4 regions of the Streptomyces sp. NPDC002911 genome follow, and region 3 is predicted to be linked to each of the others. Evidence: riboswitches for the same ligand, from Rfam matches in the RefSeq annotation. Region 3 holds a riboswitch; each other region holds the start of a gene.
What was found. A riboswitch is a leader RNA that binds a small molecule or an ion and turns the genes downstream of it on or off. The one in region 3 is predicted to bind cyclic di-AMP.

Region 1 (3,865 bases), on a different contig from region 3:
TCGCGGCGGGGGACCCCGTTCTCGTGGTGCTGGCCGCCGCCGACCGGGACCCGGAGCGGTTCCAGGATGCGGACACCCTGGATCTCGCACGGAGTGACAATCAGCACCTCGGATACGGGCACGGCATCCACTACTGCCTGGGGGCGCCGCTGGCCCGGCTGGAGGGCCGGGTCGCGTTGGCGACCCTGCTGAGACGCCTTCCCGACCTGCGGCTCGCTGCGGAACCCACCGATTTGCGATGGCGCGGCGGGCTCATCATGCGTGGACTACGCACACTTCCCGTCGAGTTCGATCCCGGGTATTCAGCCGAAAAAGGTGACAGGCTGTCATCTCTGTGACTTTCACGTGATCTCCGCTGCATCGACTTGTGACACACGTTCGAGTGGGGCTAGGTTCACCGTTCGACTCACCCGTCACATGTCAGTCACACGGAAGGCAATCCCATGGGCTCCGCGACCGGCAGACACCGTCGCCCTCGCCAGGCACCCGCCATCGTCGTCGCCGCAGGCGTCACGGGATCGGCGATCGCCATCCCGCTGCTGGGCGCGGGCAGCGCGCAAGCCGCAGACACGTCGACCTGGGACCGGGTCGCCGAGTGCGAGAGCGGTGGCATGTGGAGTGCCGACCTCGGCAACGGCTACTACGGCGGCCTGCAGTTCTCGCAGGACGACTGGTCGGACTACGGCGGCACGGACTACGCGCCCCGCGCCGACCTCGCCAGCCGCTCGCAGCAGATAGCCGTCGCGGAGAAGGTGCTGGACGACAAGGGCCCCCAGGCGTGGTCCAGCTGCGCGGTGATCTCCGGGCTCGTCGTGGACGGCACGCTGCCCGGCGTCGACCCGGGCAACGAGCCGACCGCCGAGCCCTCGGACACCGCGACCCCGTCCGAGACCCCCTCGTCCGAAGCGTCGGATCCGGCGGACGCGGACGACGAAGCGAACAGCTCCGCGGACTCCGAGAAGTCCGACGGCTCCGACCCGACGGGTGAGGCGGACCGGAACGCGCCCGACGACACGGCGGACCAGGATGACGAGGCCGGCACGTCGCCGTCCGCCACTCCGGTGCCCGAGGCCTCCGAGGCGTCCGGCGCCTCGAAGGGTGACGGGGCGGAGGGTGGAAAGCACCGCGGCACCCCGGCCCCCGAGGCGAGCGCCGGATCCGGTCCCGACGACGGGCGGGACGCCGGCCGGCACGCCTCGCGCGGCGACTCCGAGGCGCGTCAGGGGGCGGAGGGGGCGTACACCGTCCGCGAGGGCGACAACCTCTGGACGATCGCCGACGCGCAGGAGCTTTCGGGCGGCTGGTCCGCGCTCTACGAGGCCAACAAGGACGAGCTGGGCTCCGACCCGGACCTGATTCTTCCCGGCCAGAGCCTGGACCTCGGACTCGTCGGCGCGAACGCGCAGGGCGACCAGGCGGAGACCACCGCCGCCAACTGATCACACGCACGAAAACGCCTTGAAAACTGGGGTAGTTCAGAGACCTATGTCCACTTATGCATAAGTGAGACATGGGTCTCTTTGCTTCAACTGGTGTGCTCAGTCCGCCCGATCCGTCCATATTGGCTCCGACCTGCGAAAACAACCCGCCCCATCGGGTGTTACGCACTGATTGGCCGTTATGTCCACCGTTGAACGCGGGGGTTGTGTGTGTTTACGGTCGGAGCCGCTCGCACCGCGGGCACCTTCGACCGTCACGCCGAATCCTGCCGTCGGCCGAAGGAGACCGACGCGTAAAGCGCCGTAGGCAGGAGCGGGGGACCCAGGTAGGCGCCGGACCCGGCCGTCGGAAGACGGGTGAGGGTGCGGCTAGGGGTGAAGTCGTCCGCGAGTGCGGGTGACCGGGCAACTCACAGGCCCGAACCCGACAGCTCACCTCGTAGGCGTCGGTGAGGAGAACCATGCTGCTTTCCAGCAAGGGCAAGCACCGCCGCCCGTCCAAAGCCGTCCGTATCGCGACCCTGGCCGGTGTCACCGGTGCCGCCGTCGCCGTACCGCTCATGGGCGCGACCGGCGCCTCTGCTGCCTCCGTCGACACCTGGGACGCCGTCGCCCAGTGCGAGTCCGGTGGCAACTGGTCCATCAACACCGGCAACGGCTACTACGGCGGCCTGCAGTTCTCGCAGTCCAGCTGGGCGGCGGCCGGCGGCACCCAGTACGCCGCCCGCGCCGACCTGGCCACCAAGAGCCAGCAGATAGCGGCCGCCGAGAAGCTCCTCGACCTGCAGGGCCCGGGTGCCTGGGCCTGCGCCGGTGCCGGCGGCCTGACGGACGACGGTGTCGACCCGGGTGTCGACACCGGCTCCGAGAAGATCGGCGACACGGCCCCGCAGGCCGCGCCGGAGCGCAAGGCCGAGCAGCCGACCACGCGCAGCGAGAAGCGTGAGGCCCCCGCGAAGACCGTCACCACCCCGACCGGCCAGAAGGTCGAGAAGGGCGACGGCGAGTACAAGGTGAAGGCCGGCGACACCCTCAGCAAGATCGCCGACGCGAAGAAGGCCGAGGGCGGCTGGGAGAAGCTCTTCAAGCTGAACGACGACATCGTCGACGACGCCGACCTGATCTTCCCGGGTCAGCAGCTCCACCTGAAGTAGTCACCATCGCCCCGGGGCCCCCTCCTGCCCCGAAGGCCCGGCCCGGCGCGCTGCCCCCCGCGTGCCGGGCCGGGGCCGCGCCGGGGCCGTGCAGGGCATCCGTCGGCGGGGACAGGCCGCGAGCCCGCCGTGAGGGTGAGCCTTCGGTTCTTGTAGTTACTTGCCAGTAAAATTCTGGAGCTTTGCCCGGAATGCAAGTCCTCGGGTCCTTTTTCGTCCCAGGGGACGGGCGGACGGCCGACGGAGCGGGCCGAGCCGGTTAGGCTCGTGGCGCAAGGCCACAGTGACCCTGCACAACCAGTGTCAGATCCCAGAAGGAGATGCCTCGTGCCGTCCATCGACGTCGTCGTAGCCAGGGAAATCCTCGACTCCCGGGGGAACCCCACGGTCGAGGTCGAGGTCGGCCTCGACGACGGCAGCACGGGACGTGCTGCTGTTCCGTCCGGAGCCTCCACCGGAGCGTTCGAGGCCATCGAGCTCCGCGACGGCGACCCCAGCCGTTACCAGGGCAAGGGCGTCGAGAAGGCCGTCCTCGCCGTGATCGAGCAGATCGGCCCGGAGCTCGTCGGGTACGACGCCACCGAGCAGCGCCTCATCGACCAGGCGATGTTCGACCTGGACGCGACCGAGAACAAGGGCTCGCTCGGCGCCAACGCCATCCTCGGTGTCTCGCTGGCCGTGGCGCACGCCGCGTCCGAGGCCTCCGACCTCCCGCTGTTCCGCTACCTCGGCGGCCCGAACGCGCACCTGCTGCCCGTTCCGATGATGAACATCCTGAACGGCGGCTCGCACGCCGACTCCAACGTGGACATCCAGGAGTTCATGATCGCGCCGATCGGCGCCGAGTCCTTCTCCGAGGCCCTTCGCTGGGGCGCGGAGATCTACCACACGCTGAAGAAGGTCCTGAAGACCAAGGGCCTGTCCACCGGTCTCGGTGACGAGGGCGGCTTCGCCCCCAACCTCGAGTCCAACCGTGCCGCCCTCGACCTCATCCTCGAGGCCGTCAAGGAGGCCGGTTACGTCCCGGGCCGCGACATCGCGCTCGCGCTCGACGTCGCCGCGTCCGAGTTCTACAAGGACGGCGTCTACGAGTTCGAGGGCAAGTCCCGCTCGGCCGCCGAGATGACCGAGTACTACGAGGAGCTCGTCTCCGCGTACCCGCTGGTCTCCATCGAGGACCCGCTGTACGAGGACGACTGGGCGGGCTGGAAGGTCATCACCGACAAGCTCGGCTCCAAGGTGCAGATCGTCGGTGACGACCTGTTCGTCACC
Region 2 (3,865 bases), on a different contig from region 3:
TCGGCGACGCAGGCACCGGCGTGCCGGCGGGTGACGACGAACCCCTCGGATTCCAGGGTGCGCAGCGCCTCGCGTACGGGGACGCGGGAGACGCCGTAGCGACGTGCGAGCACCTCTTCGGTGAGGCGGCTGCCGCGCTCGAAGACACCGGAGACGATGTCGTCACGGATTGCCGTGCATACCGAATGCGCGGGAATGCGCATGTCCGAACCTCCGCCTTAATCCCCGCGAAACGCGGCCGATCGACGCCTGTTCTGTGACTCTATTGCAAACGGCTGGAATTTCCGATGGCGGGGTGTAATCCATGGATATCTTTTGGCCAGGGGAGCACGTGCGCGGGGCTTCTGCGGGCCTCTCACCCGGACATGGCGAGGGCCCCGGCGGATGCCGGGGCCCTCGTCCGAGCGATGTGGTGCGGCGCGGGTCAGACCTGGACGCCGTGGGCGCGGAGGTACGCGACGGGATCCATGTCCGAGCCGTACTCGGCGGTGGCCCGGGCCTCGAAGTGCAGGTGCGGCCCGGTGGAGTTGCCGGTCGAGCCGGAGACGCCTATCCGCTCGCCCGAGCCGACGCTCTGGCCGACGGACACACCGATCGAGGAGAGGTGGCCGTATTGGGTGTACGTACCGTCCTTCATCCGGAGCACGATGTTGTTGCCGTACGCGCCGCCCCAGCCCGCCTCCACGACCGTGCCGGCGCCGACTGCGACGACAGAGGTGCCGGACGCCGCCTGGAAGTCGACGCCGGAGTGGCTGCCGGAGGACCAGAGCGCTCCTCCGGACTGGTAGCCGGTGGTCACGTGCGAGCCTGCGACCGGGAGGTGGAAGGAGTTCAGCCGGGCACGCTCGGCGGCGCGTGCGGCGCGCGCCTCGGCCTCGCGTGCCTCCTTGGCACGGGCTTCGGCCTTGCGCTTCGCCTCAGCCTCCGCCTTCGCCTCGGCCTCCGCCTTGGCCTCGGCCTTCGCTTCAGCCTCGGCGGCGACGTCGGCCTGGTGCTGCTGCGCCTTCGCCTGGGCGTCGATCTGCGCGGCGAGGGTGGTATCGAGGACGACCGCCTGGGTCAGGCCGGTGGCGGTGACGGCCTCGGAGTCCGCGGCGAGGGCCGGGGAGGCCGGGGTGCCGATGACGCCGGCGGTGGCCAGGGCCGCGATACCGGCGGCCTCGGCGCTCTTGCGCGTCAGGCGGCTCGGGGCACGGTGCTTCCCGGTGGCACGGATGAACGCCATGGAGGGGCTGGATCCTTTCCTTCCTTCTCGCCTACCGGGTTAGCTGACGGGTTCGGAGCAGGAAGGTCTCCTACGGGCCCCTGAGCCTGCGACGAGGACAGGGATCCGATTCACCCCAGGGACTTCATGGGTCCCCGGCTCCCCAGGCTCGCGCCTGACGGGGACTCGGCGATGACTGTCCGGCGCCGCGGACGCGGCAGTCGTCTGGCGGACAGCCGGGCCGACGCTAGAGCGGGCCGCTTTCCCGCACCAAACGGAAAGGGTCCTTTGTCGCACATCCCACAGGATGAATGACGGCTTTTTCTACGAAACGGACATATGACGGACCCCAGCGGGAGTGCGCTCGCCGGGGTCCGTCATGTCCTGTTCTGTCAGCCGGTGACGACCGACACCTCGCCGATGCCGAGCGCCTTCACGGGCTCCGCGATCTGCGCGGCGTCCCCGACCAGGACAGTGACCAGCCGGTCGACCGGGAACGCGTTGACCACGGCGGCGGTCGCCTCGACCGTGCCGGTCCCTGCCAGGCGCGCGTACAGCTCGGCCTGGTAGTCATCCGGCAGGTGCTGCTCCACCTGGTCGGCCAGGGTGCCCGCGACGGAGGCAGCCGTCTCGTACTTCAGCGGGGCCACGCCCACGAGGTTCTGCACGGCGGTCTCACGCTCGGCGTCGGTGAGCCCCTCGGCCGCCAGGGTGCGCAGGACCTTCCACAGGTCGTCGAGGGCGGGGCCGGTGGACTCCGTGTCGACGGAGCCGCTGATGGCGAGCATCGCGGCACCGGTCGCCCCGGAGGCGGAACCGGGCGCCGTCGAGCGCAGCACCTGTCCGAAGGCCCGCACGCCGTAGGTGTAGCCCTTCTCCTCGCGCAGCACCCGGTCCAGCCGCGAGGTGAGGGTGCCTCCCAGACAGTACGTGCCGAGAACCTGGGCGGGCCACACGCTGTCGTGCCGGTCCGCTCCGATCCGGCCGATCAACAGCTGGGTCTGCACGGCTCCGGGGCGGTCCACGATGACCACACGGCCGGTGTCGTCCGCAGTGATCGGGGGTACCGGCCGGGCCTGGCCCGCATTGCCCGACCAGCCCCCGACGGTTTCGGAGAGCAGCGCGTCCAGGTCCACCTCGGTGAGGTCACCGACGACGACCGCCGTCGCGGTGGACGGGCGCACATGGGCGTCGTAGAAGGCACGCACGGCGGCGGCGTCGATACGCCGGACCGTCTCCTCGGTGCCCTGGCGCGGACGCGACATCCGTGCCGTGGCGGGGAAGAGCTCCTTGGAGAGCTGTTTGGCGGCCCGTCGGGCCGGGTTCGCCTGCTCGTGCGGGATCTCGTCGAGGCGGTTGCCCACCAGACGCTCGACCTCGCTCTCCGCGAAGGCCGGGGCCCGCAGGGCCTCGGCGACCAGGCCGAGGGCCTTGGGCAGCCGCGAGACCGGCACCTCCAGGGAGACCCGCACACCCGGGTGGTCCGCGTGGGCGTCCAGCGTGGCGCCGCACCGCTCCAGCTCGGCGGCAAACTCCTCCGCCGAGTGCTTGTCCGTGCCCTCGGACAGCGCGCGCGCCATGATCGTGGCCACACCGTCCAGACCCTCGGGCTCGGCGTCCAGCGGGGCGTCCAGGAAGATCTCCACCGCGACGACCTGCTGGCCGGGGCGGTGGCAGCGCAGCACGGTCAGCCCGTTGGGCAGGGTGCCACGCTCGGGTGCGGGAAAGGCCCAGGGCCTGGCCTCGCCGGCGGTCGGCTGCGGGTGGTACTCCATCGCTACTCCAGTCACGGCGGCGTCGGTCACTTGTCGGCCCCCTCGTGCGCGTCGGTGCCGTCCGTCTCGTCGGCCGGTTCGAGCGGCTCGTAGACCAGGACCGCACGGTTGTCGGGGCGCAGATGCGCCTGGGCGGCGGCCTTGACCTCGTCGGCCGTCACGTCGAGCACCCGGCCCACCGCGGTCAGGGCGAGCTGCGGGTCACCGAACAGGACGGCGTACCGGCACAGTTCGTCGGCGCGGCCGGAGACCGTGCCGAGCCGGTCCAGCCACTCACGCTCCAACTGCGCCTGCGCACGTTCCATTTCCTCCGGCGTGGGGCCCTCCTCCGCGAAGCGGGCCAGTTCCTCGTCGACGGCCTCCTCGATCAGGGGCACCTCGACGCCCCCGGACGTCTTGACGTCCAGCCAGCCCAGCGAGGGCGCGCCGGCCAGCCTGAGCAGCCCGAATCCCGCGGCCACCGCCGTACGGTCGCGGCGGACCAGGCGGTTGTGCAGACGGGACGACTCGCCGCCGCCGAGCACGGTCAGTGCGAGGTCCGCGGCGTCGCACTCACGTGTGCCGTCGTGCGGCAGCCGGTAGGCGGCCATCAGCGCACGCGCGGGAACCTTCTCCTGGACCACTTCACGCAGCTGTTCGCCGATGACGGCGGGCAGCGAACCGTCCCGCGGGGGCTGCTTGCCGTCGTGGGAGGGGATGGAGCCGAAGTACTTCTCGACCCAGGCGAGCGTCTGCTCCGGGTCGATGTCACCGACCACCGAGAGCACCGCGTTGTTCGGCGCGTAGTACGTACGGAAGAACGCCTGCGCGTCCTCAAGGGTCGCCGCGTCCAGGTCGGCCATCGAGCCGATCGGCGTGTGGTGGTACGGGTGGCCCTCCGGGTAGG
Region 3 (3,865 bases):
GGCCGGGCCGGACTCTCCCCGGCCCACCTCTCCCGGCTCGAGACGGGCCGGAGGCAGCCCTCGCTGCCGATGCTGCTCGGCCTGGCCCGTGTCTACGGTACGACCGTCTCGGAACTTCTGGGCGAGATGCCGCCCGAACGTGACGCGATCATCCGCGGCGGCCCGCTCGACGGCGCGCCGGGCGGAGCCGGGGCGGGTGGCTGGCTCTACCGGCAGGCGGGCGGATCGGGCCGTGCCATGCAGGCGCTGCGCGTCCGCGTCCCGTACGGGACCGAGGGTGATCTCGTACGCGTCCACCCGGGGGAGGAGTGGCTGTACGTCCTCGACGGCCGGCTGCGGGTGGTGCTCGGCGAGACCGTGCACGACCTCGATCCGGGCGACAGCGCGCACTTCGACTCGCTGACCCCGCACCGGATCGCGGCGCTCGACACCGGTGGGGCGCGCCTGCTCTTCGTCCACACACTGCTGCAGAGCCCCGCCGCCGAGCTGTGCCTTGGCAGCGGGATCCACCGGCTCTGATCCGGCACGCCCTCACCGGGCGCCCCTGCGGGGCGTCCCCACCGGGCGCCCCACCGGGCACCCCTTCGTCACCCCGGCCCCAGTGGCCGGAAGAGAGGACTGTCATGTCCGATTCGGAGTACTACGACCCGCTCACCCCGCGCAGGCCGAAGAGTGCGGACACCCAGGAGCGGCGAATGCCCCGCGGTGTCGTGATCCGGCTCTTCGCCTATCTGGTGGCCGGACATGTCGTCGCGGCCTTCCTCTTTCTCCTGTTCACCGTGGCCGGCAAGGGCTGAGTCCCGGCGTCACGCGCCCTCGACGAGGCGTTCACGCAGCTTCGCCCGGGTCTCGTGGCTGATCTTCAGCCCTTCGAGGATGTAGCGGTCCGTGCTGCCCCATATCTCCTCGATGGCGGCGAAAGCCGCGTCGAGGTACTCGACATGGGCACCGAAAAGCGGATTGAGCAGCTCCATCACCTCGTCGGACATGCCTGCCGACGAGGTGTCGCTGCGCCGCACCCTGTAGCGGCGGTGCGCGTCGTTCGACTTGAGGTAGTCGGCCTCGATGGCCTCCCTCTCGACGCCGACCGCGAGAAGCGAGACCGCGACCGACAGGCCTGCCCGGTCCTTGCCCGCAGCACAGTGCATCAGCGCCGGCACACTGTCCTCGGCCAGCGCGTGCAGGACGCGGCTGTGTTCGGCGGTGCGGTCCTTGATGATCGAGCGGTACGAAGCGATCATCCGTTCCGTTCCTCTGCCGTCGGCCAGGATCGAGCGGAGCTGCTGAATGTTCCCGTCGCGCACCAGCCGCCAGAACTCCGCGCCGTCGGCCGGGTCGGAGAGAGGAATGCTGACATTCCGGACGCCGGGCAGCTCTACGTCATGACCGTCGAGCTTGTGGTCGGCGGCGTTGCGGAAGTCGAAGATCGTGTGCAGGCCGAGCCCGGCGAGGAAGGCGGCGTCGGCCTCGGTGGCGTGGGCGAGGTGGCCGCTGCGGTAGAGGCGCCCGTACCGGACGGTGCGGCCGTCCGCGGTCGGAAGCCCGCCGACATCGCGGAAGTTGCGGACGCCGGCCAGACTGACGTCCGTCGGGTCGGGGCCGGCCGGCGGGACCGCTGGCAGCTGCGTCACAAGGACTCCTGAGTGTCGGGCGTCGGCGCCGCTCGCCGACGGGGGCACGTCCGCGACGATACGACATGGCTGCACCAGGCAAACCGTCCATGTCGCCGTGACGTCGGCCCGCCCGATGAGTCGACGTCCGCGTCATGTCCGTATTGGTCTATTTAGTGGAACATGCCCTGCTTGTGGGGTAGATGGGCTCAGGCGGGTGAGCGGGATCATATCCGTGACCGTGCGTGGTGAAGAGCCCAGGGGGTATTCCGGACGCTGCGCGGAAAGCCAAGATCTGTAATCCACGGAGTGTGACGGGAATTTCGTGCCAGAAATGAAGCGTCGATTCCGGTTCGCAATGCGCGGCTTGTTCGCAGCGTCCCGGCTCGCTTACGGTCACGGTCAATCCGGACGGAACGCCTAATCCTGCCGCCGCCCGGAATCCGCACCGACTCACGTGTGGCAGGAGCGGGGGAACCAGGTAAGCCGCCGGCCGGAGGGATCCGGTACGGCTCGGGGTTAAGTTGCGCACGGCGCGGCCGGGCATCTCCAGTCCGAACCCGACAGCTCACCTCGTAGGCGACGGAGAGGAATTCCCATGCCCGCACAAGGCAAGCACCGTCGTCCGAAGTCCCGCACGATCGCCCGAGGCGTCCTTGCCGCGGGGACCGGTGGCGCCGTTCTCGCCCTCCCGCTGATCGGCGCCACCGGCGCCCATGCCGCCGAGCAGGCCGCTCCGGCCGCCAAGTCCGGTGCCGCCCAGGGCGTCCCCGCCTCGGCGGGGAAGAGCTCCCCGAAGAGCTACTCCGTGCTCTCCGGTGACTACCTGGCGAAGATCGCGGCCGACAAGAAGATCAAGGGCGGCTGGCAGAAGCTGTACCAGGACAACCGTGACGTCGTCGGCGAGAACCCGAGCCTGATCCTCCCGGGCATGAAGCTGACCCTCGGCGCCAAGACGTCGGACTCCGCCGGCAAGTCCGCCGAGGCCGCACCCTCCAAGGCCGCCGCACCGTCGACGCCGAAGACCGCCGCTCCGGCCGAGAAGCCGGCCGCCGCCACCGAGGAGACGGCTGTGAAGACCGTCGACGCCGGTGCGTCGGAGAGCGACAGCTCCGGCTGGGCCGCCCCGGTCGAGAACCCCAACGTCACCACCCAGTACCGCGCCTCCGGCGCCAGCTGGTCCAGCGGCTACCACACGGGCTCCGACTTCCAGGCCGCCTCCGGCACCAGCGTCCGGTCCATCGGCCCGGGCACCGTGGTGTCCGCCGGGTGGAGCGGCTCGTACGGCAACGAGGTCGTCATTCAGCACAGCGACGGCATGTACTCCCAGTACGCCCACCTGTCCTCGCTCGAGGTCTCGGCCGGTCAGACCGTCACCGGCGGCCAGCAGCTCGGTCTTTCCGGTTCCACCGGCAACTCCACCGGCCCGCACCTCCACTTCGAGGTCCGGACCGGCCCGAGCTACGGCTCGGACGTCGACCCGATCGCCTACCTGCGGTCGCACGGCGTCTCCATCTGAGAGGCAGCACCTGACGGTGAAGGAGAGGGGCGGTGCGCGGTGGCGCGCCGCCCCCTCCTTATTCCGGCTTTACCAAAAACTGACCGGGTGGTTTTTCTCACCCCCCGTCAACCCCTTATTACGGTCGCGTAGGTCACATTCGCCGGTGCAGGATAAGCCCTTGTGGCAGACGATTCGAGAAACAATCAGCGAGGCATCATCGGGTCGTACGCAGCGATTGGCGACAGCTTCACCGAGGGAGTCGGAGACCCCGGCCCCGACGGGACGCTCGTCGGCTGGGCGGACCGGTTCGCGGTTCTCCTCGCGGACCAGCTCCCGGTCCCCGATGCGATAGTCGGCCCCGCGGACGACCCGCACGGGAATTTCCGGTACGCCAATCTCGCCGTACGCGGACGCCTCCTCGACCAGATAGTCGAGGAACAGGTCCCCCGCGCCAAGGAGCTGGCACCAGATCTGGTGAGCTTCTGCGCGGGCGGCAACGACATCCTCCGTCCCGGTTCCGACCCGGACGACGTGGCGGAACGCTTCGAGCGTGCGGTTGCCGAGCTGACCCAGACGGTCGGCACCGTTATGGTCACGACAGGGTTCGACACCCGTGACATCCCCGTGCTCAAGCACCTGCGGGGCAAGATCGCCATGTTCACCGCGCATGTCCGGTCCATCGCCGACCGATACGACTGCCCGGTGCTGGATCTGTGGTCCCTGCGGTCCGTGCAGGACAGGCGGGCCTGGGACA
Region 4 (3,865 bases), on a different contig from region 3:
CGTGACAGCGGCCGAGGACACGTCACTCCCACCGCACGACGAAGTGAGGAAGCGATGACCAGCACGACAGGCACAGAAGAGGCGCTCACGCCCCCGGCCCCGGAATGGCCGATGTCCCGCGCGACGGGCTGTCCGTTCGACCCACCGCCCGCCCTGAAGGCCGAGCAGGAACAGGGGGCGCTCAGGAAGGTCGGCCTGTGGGACGGGACCACGCCCTGGCTGGTGACTCGTTACGCCGATCAGCGCGCGCTCCTCGCCGATCCGAGGATCAGTGCCGACATCTCCCGGCCCGGCTATCCCAGTTCGGCACCGGTGAAGGGGACGAGCTTCAGCTTCATCCTGATGGACGACCCCGAACACGCCCGCCAGCGGCGGATGGTGACGGCGCCCTTCACGATCAGGCGGGTCGAGGCGATGCGCCCCGCCGTCCAGAAGATCGTGGACGGACTGATCGACGACATGCTGGCCGGGCCCCCGCAGGCCGACCTCGTCCAGACGTTCGCGCTCCCGGTTCCCTCGCTCGTCATCTGCGAACTGCTCGGAGTGCCGTACGCCGACCACGACTTCTTCCAGGAGAACAGCAAGATCCTCATCAGCCGGAGCGCGGATCCCGAGGTACGGGCCGTGGCCCACGGCAATCTGATCGGCTATCTGGACGAGCTGATGGGTCACAAGATAGCCCGGCCCGTGAACGACCTCCTGTCAGGACTCGGTACCCGGGTCGAGGCGGGTGAACTGTCCCGCCGTGAGGCGGCCGAGATGGGCGTCCTGCTGCTGCTCGCCGGACACGAGACCACGGCGAACATGATCGCTCTGGGCACCCTCGCCCTGCTCGAGCATCCCGGCCAGCTCGCGCTGCTGCGTGACACCGAGGACCCCACCGTGGTCTCCGGTGCCGTCGAGGAGCTGCTGCGCTATCTCAACATCACCCACGGGGGCCGCCGTCGCGTGGCCCTGGAGGACATCGAGATCGCGGGCGAGGTCATCCGGGCGGGCGAGGGAATCATCGTGCCCAACGACATCGGCAACCGTGACCCCGAGGTCTTCGCCGACCCCGACCGGCTCGACCTCCGGCGCGACGCCCGGCGTCATGTGGCCTTCGGTTTCGGCGTGCACCAGTGCCTCGGTCAGCCGCTGGCGCGCATGGAGCTGCAGGTCGTCTACAGCACCCTCTACCGTCGCATCCCCACGCTGCGTCTGGACGCCCCGCTGGAGGAGCTGTCGTTCAAGCACGACGGAGCCGTCTACGGCGTCCACGAACTGCCCGTGGCGTGGTGACCGTGCACCCCCCACACCCCGCCGCACAGTGACACCGACGACGAAGGAGTCTTCATGAAGGTGATCCTCGACCAGGACAAGTGCGTGGCGTCCGGACAGTGCGTGGTCGCCGCCGCCGACGTGTTCGACCAGGACGACGACGGCATCGCCGTACTGCTCGACGCCACGCCGTCCTCGGACCGTGCCGACGACGTCCAGCAGGCCGCGGCCGTGTGCCCGGCACTCGCCATCATGATCCAGGACTGACGCGAGGCGGCCGGCCGGCGGACGGCGGGGGACGGGCCTCGGTCCGCAGTGGCCCGCAGCAAACCCTTACGGGCTGCTGCGGGCCACTGCTGTGCCGCGGCGCGTCCCTTGTCGCCGTGGTGCGCCCGGACGGTCGCCCAGTGCGGCTTCCGGCTGAGTTCGCCGCCCGGCCCCACCCATCGAACGGCAGCCGGGTCGTCGAGGTCATGGACCGGAATGCCGGCGGCTGCGGCAGCGATCAGTACGTCGGTCATGGCGGTCGCACTCATGAGCCGCATGTCCGATTTGGTCTGGTTTTTTAAATTAATCCCGTAATCCATAAAAGGCCATTTCATGCGACCTGACCCTCTTCGATCGGGAACAAAGCGCCCGAATCGGACTCCGTGACCAGGGTCACTTCGCGCACCCCGGACGCGGGGGTGCGGCAGCCGGTTCCCTTCTGTGCCAACGGGAATGGCCGGCGCGATGTGGGGTGGATTACATGAATTCCCGTGAATTGATCTTCCGGATGAATTGTGATCACCATGCCGGGCTTGTTCCTTTCCCTATTTCTCGCCTACGGTCGCCATCACTCCGGACGGAACGCCTAATCCTGCCGCCGTCCGGTTACCCGACCACTTCTTCGTGCGGCAGGAGCGGGGGACCCAAGTAAGCGCCGATCCGGTTTCCGGAGCGGCTCGGGGTGAAGTCGCATTCGTATGCGACCGGACATCTCCAGTCCGAACCCGACAGCTCACTTCGCAGGCGACGGAGAGGAATTCAGCATGCCCGAGAATGGTAAGCACCGTCGTTACAGGGCCAGTTCACTGACCCGCGGTATCATCGCCGTGAGCACGGGTGGAGCCGCCCTGGCCCTTCCTGTGATCGGTGCGACCGGCGCCTTCGCCGCCCCGGCCCAGCCGACCGCCGTCGAAAAGGCGGCGACGTCTACTGCCGTATCCGGCAAGGGAATTGCCGCGCAGAAGTCCGAGACCGGCGCCTATTCCGTCGTCGTGGGCGACACCCTCGCCAAGATCGCCCGTGAGCATTCTGTCAGCGGCGGCTGGAAGGCCCTGTACGAGACCAATCAGAAGGTTGTCGGTGGAAACCCCGACCTGATTCGCCCCGGTCTTCAGCTGACCATCGGTGCCAAGGCCGAGAACAAGTCGGCGGACAAGGCCGAGAAGGCCGAATCCAAGGCGTCCGACCGGGCCGAGGAGAGCGCTGACCGCGCCGACCGTTCGGAGCGTGCGAGCACCCCCGTCGCCGCCGAGGGCGCGCCCGCCACCGAAGCCGTTCCCGCCACCGAGGCCGTTCCCGCCGCCGAGACGGCCACGTACACGAACGACCTCGACGGCTGGATCAAGGAGTCGCTGGCCATCATGGCCGAGCAGGGCATCCCCGGCAGCTACGACGGGATCCACCGCAACATCATCCGCGAGTCCTCGGGTGACCCGATGGCCATCAACAACTGGGACTCCAACGCGGCGGCGGGTATCCCGTCCAAGGGGCTGCTGCAGGTCATCGACCCGACCTTCCAGGCCTACCACGTGCCCGGTACGTCGATGGACAGCTACGACCCGGTCGCCAACATCACGGCCGCGTGCAACTACGCCGCTGACAAGTACGGCTCGATCGACAACGTCTTCTCGGCCTACTGAGTCCTCGCCGAGGCGAAACCGCCGGCGCGCGGGCGTGTGACAGAGGGACAGGACTGACGGGTGGTACGGGTTCGGCGGAACCCCTACCACCCGTCAGTCGTTTCCGGAGGGGGTCGCGCCACGGCGGCCGGCGCACCGGCGACCGGCCGGCCGGACCCGGGCGACTGGTCTCGTACAGGTTCGTCGTCCATACTGCCCGCCGTGGAGCAGCGCATAGATTCGAAGATCAAGTCCGAGTTCGCCGCGGGGACAGACCCGGCGTACATCCCCGGCCTGACGGCCCCTGCCCCCGCGCGGACGGAGGCGGAAGCGGAGAAGGCGGCGCCCGAGCGCAACCCGAAGGCCGAGATCGTGGACGCTCATGCCGAGGGGGTGGCCGAGGAGGCCGTGGACGATTCCGCGGCCGCCGACGAAGCGGCCCCGGAGGACGCGGCCCCGGGCGTCGATACGACGCGTGAGGGCGCCGGTGACGGGGACGGCCCCGTCTTCGAGGTCAGCGACCGGCGCGGATCCATCAGGGCGGACGCCGAGGGCGTCCGCTTCCGGCTCGACGACCAGGAGGCGGAGTTCGACTGGTCCGAGATCGGGGCGGTCGAGGTCAAGACCGGCCGCTTCGGGCGCCGGTTCACCGTAACCGTCCACCTGTCGAGCCGCCGGTGGTTCAACGCCGAGGTCGAGGCGGGCGCCCGCAGCGACCTGAA

Region 1: linked by a shared signal. The riboswitch ahead of ACWD04_RS12585 (transglycosylase family protein) and the one ahead of ACWD04_RS25245 (M23 family metallopeptidase) in region 3 are both predicted to bind cyclic di-AMP.
Region 2: linked by a shared signal. The riboswitch ahead of ACWD04_RS24640 (M23 family metallopeptidase) and the one ahead of ACWD04_RS25245 (M23 family metallopeptidase) in region 3 are both predicted to bind cyclic di-AMP.
Region 4: linked by a shared signal. The riboswitch ahead of ACWD04_RS17900 (transglycosylase SLT domain-containing protein) and the one ahead of ACWD04_RS25245 (M23 family metallopeptidase) in region 3 are both predicted to bind cyclic di-AMP.

Annotation. Positions count from the first base shown of each region.
Region 1 covers NZ_JBSFUO010000006.1:245,140-249,004, forward strand. Annotated here, with positions in the region: gene ACWD04_RS12575 (cytochrome P450 family protein) at 1-338, shown strand, start outside; gene ACWD04_RS12580 (transglycosylase family protein) at 444-1,439, shown strand; cyclic di-AMP (ydaO/yuaA leader) riboswitch at 1,729-1,900, shown strand; gene ACWD04_RS12585 (transglycosylase family protein) at 1,901-2,593, shown strand; gene eno (phosphopyruvate hydratase) at 2,921-3,865, shown strand, end outside.
Region 2 covers NZ_JBSFUO010000019.1:15,868-19,732, forward strand. Annotated here, with positions in the region: gene ACWD04_RS24635 (GntR family transcriptional regulator) at 1-203, opposite strand, end outside; gene ACWD04_RS24640 (M23 family metallopeptidase) at 425-1,225, opposite strand; cyclic di-AMP (ydaO/yuaA leader) riboswitch at 1,239-1,406, opposite strand; gene ACWD04_RS24645 (M16 family metallopeptidase) at 1,597-2,979, opposite strand; gene ACWD04_RS24650 (M16 family metallopeptidase) at 3,006-3,865, opposite strand, start outside.
Region 3 covers NZ_JBSFUO010000020.1:48,932-52,796, reverse strand. Annotated here, with positions in the region: gene ACWD04_RS25260 (helix-turn-helix domain-containing protein) at 1-519, shown strand, start outside; gene ACWD04_RS25255 (DUF6126 family protein) at 624-797, shown strand; gene ACWD04_RS25250 (tyrosine-protein phosphatase) at 807-1,631, opposite strand; cyclic di-AMP (ydaO/yuaA leader) riboswitch at 2,047-2,205, shown strand; gene ACWD04_RS25245 (M23 family metallopeptidase) at 2,209-3,129, shown strand; gene ACWD04_RS25240 (SGNH/GDSL hydrolase family protein) at 3,292-3,865, shown strand, end outside.
Region 4 covers NZ_JBSFUO010000010.1:128,569-132,433, forward strand. Annotated here, with positions in the region: gene ACWD04_RS17880 (NAD(P)/FAD-dependent oxidoreductase) at 1-5, shown strand, start outside; gene ACWD04_RS17885 (cytochrome P450) at 55-1,278, shown strand; gene ACWD04_RS17890 (ferredoxin) at 1,333-1,524, shown strand; gene ACWD04_RS17895 (hypothetical protein) at 1,856-2,050, opposite strand; cyclic di-AMP (ydaO/yuaA leader) riboswitch at 2,126-2,286, shown strand; gene ACWD04_RS17900 (transglycosylase SLT domain-containing protein) at 2,289-3,164, shown strand; gene ACWD04_RS17905 (hypothetical protein) at 3,366-3,865, shown strand, end outside.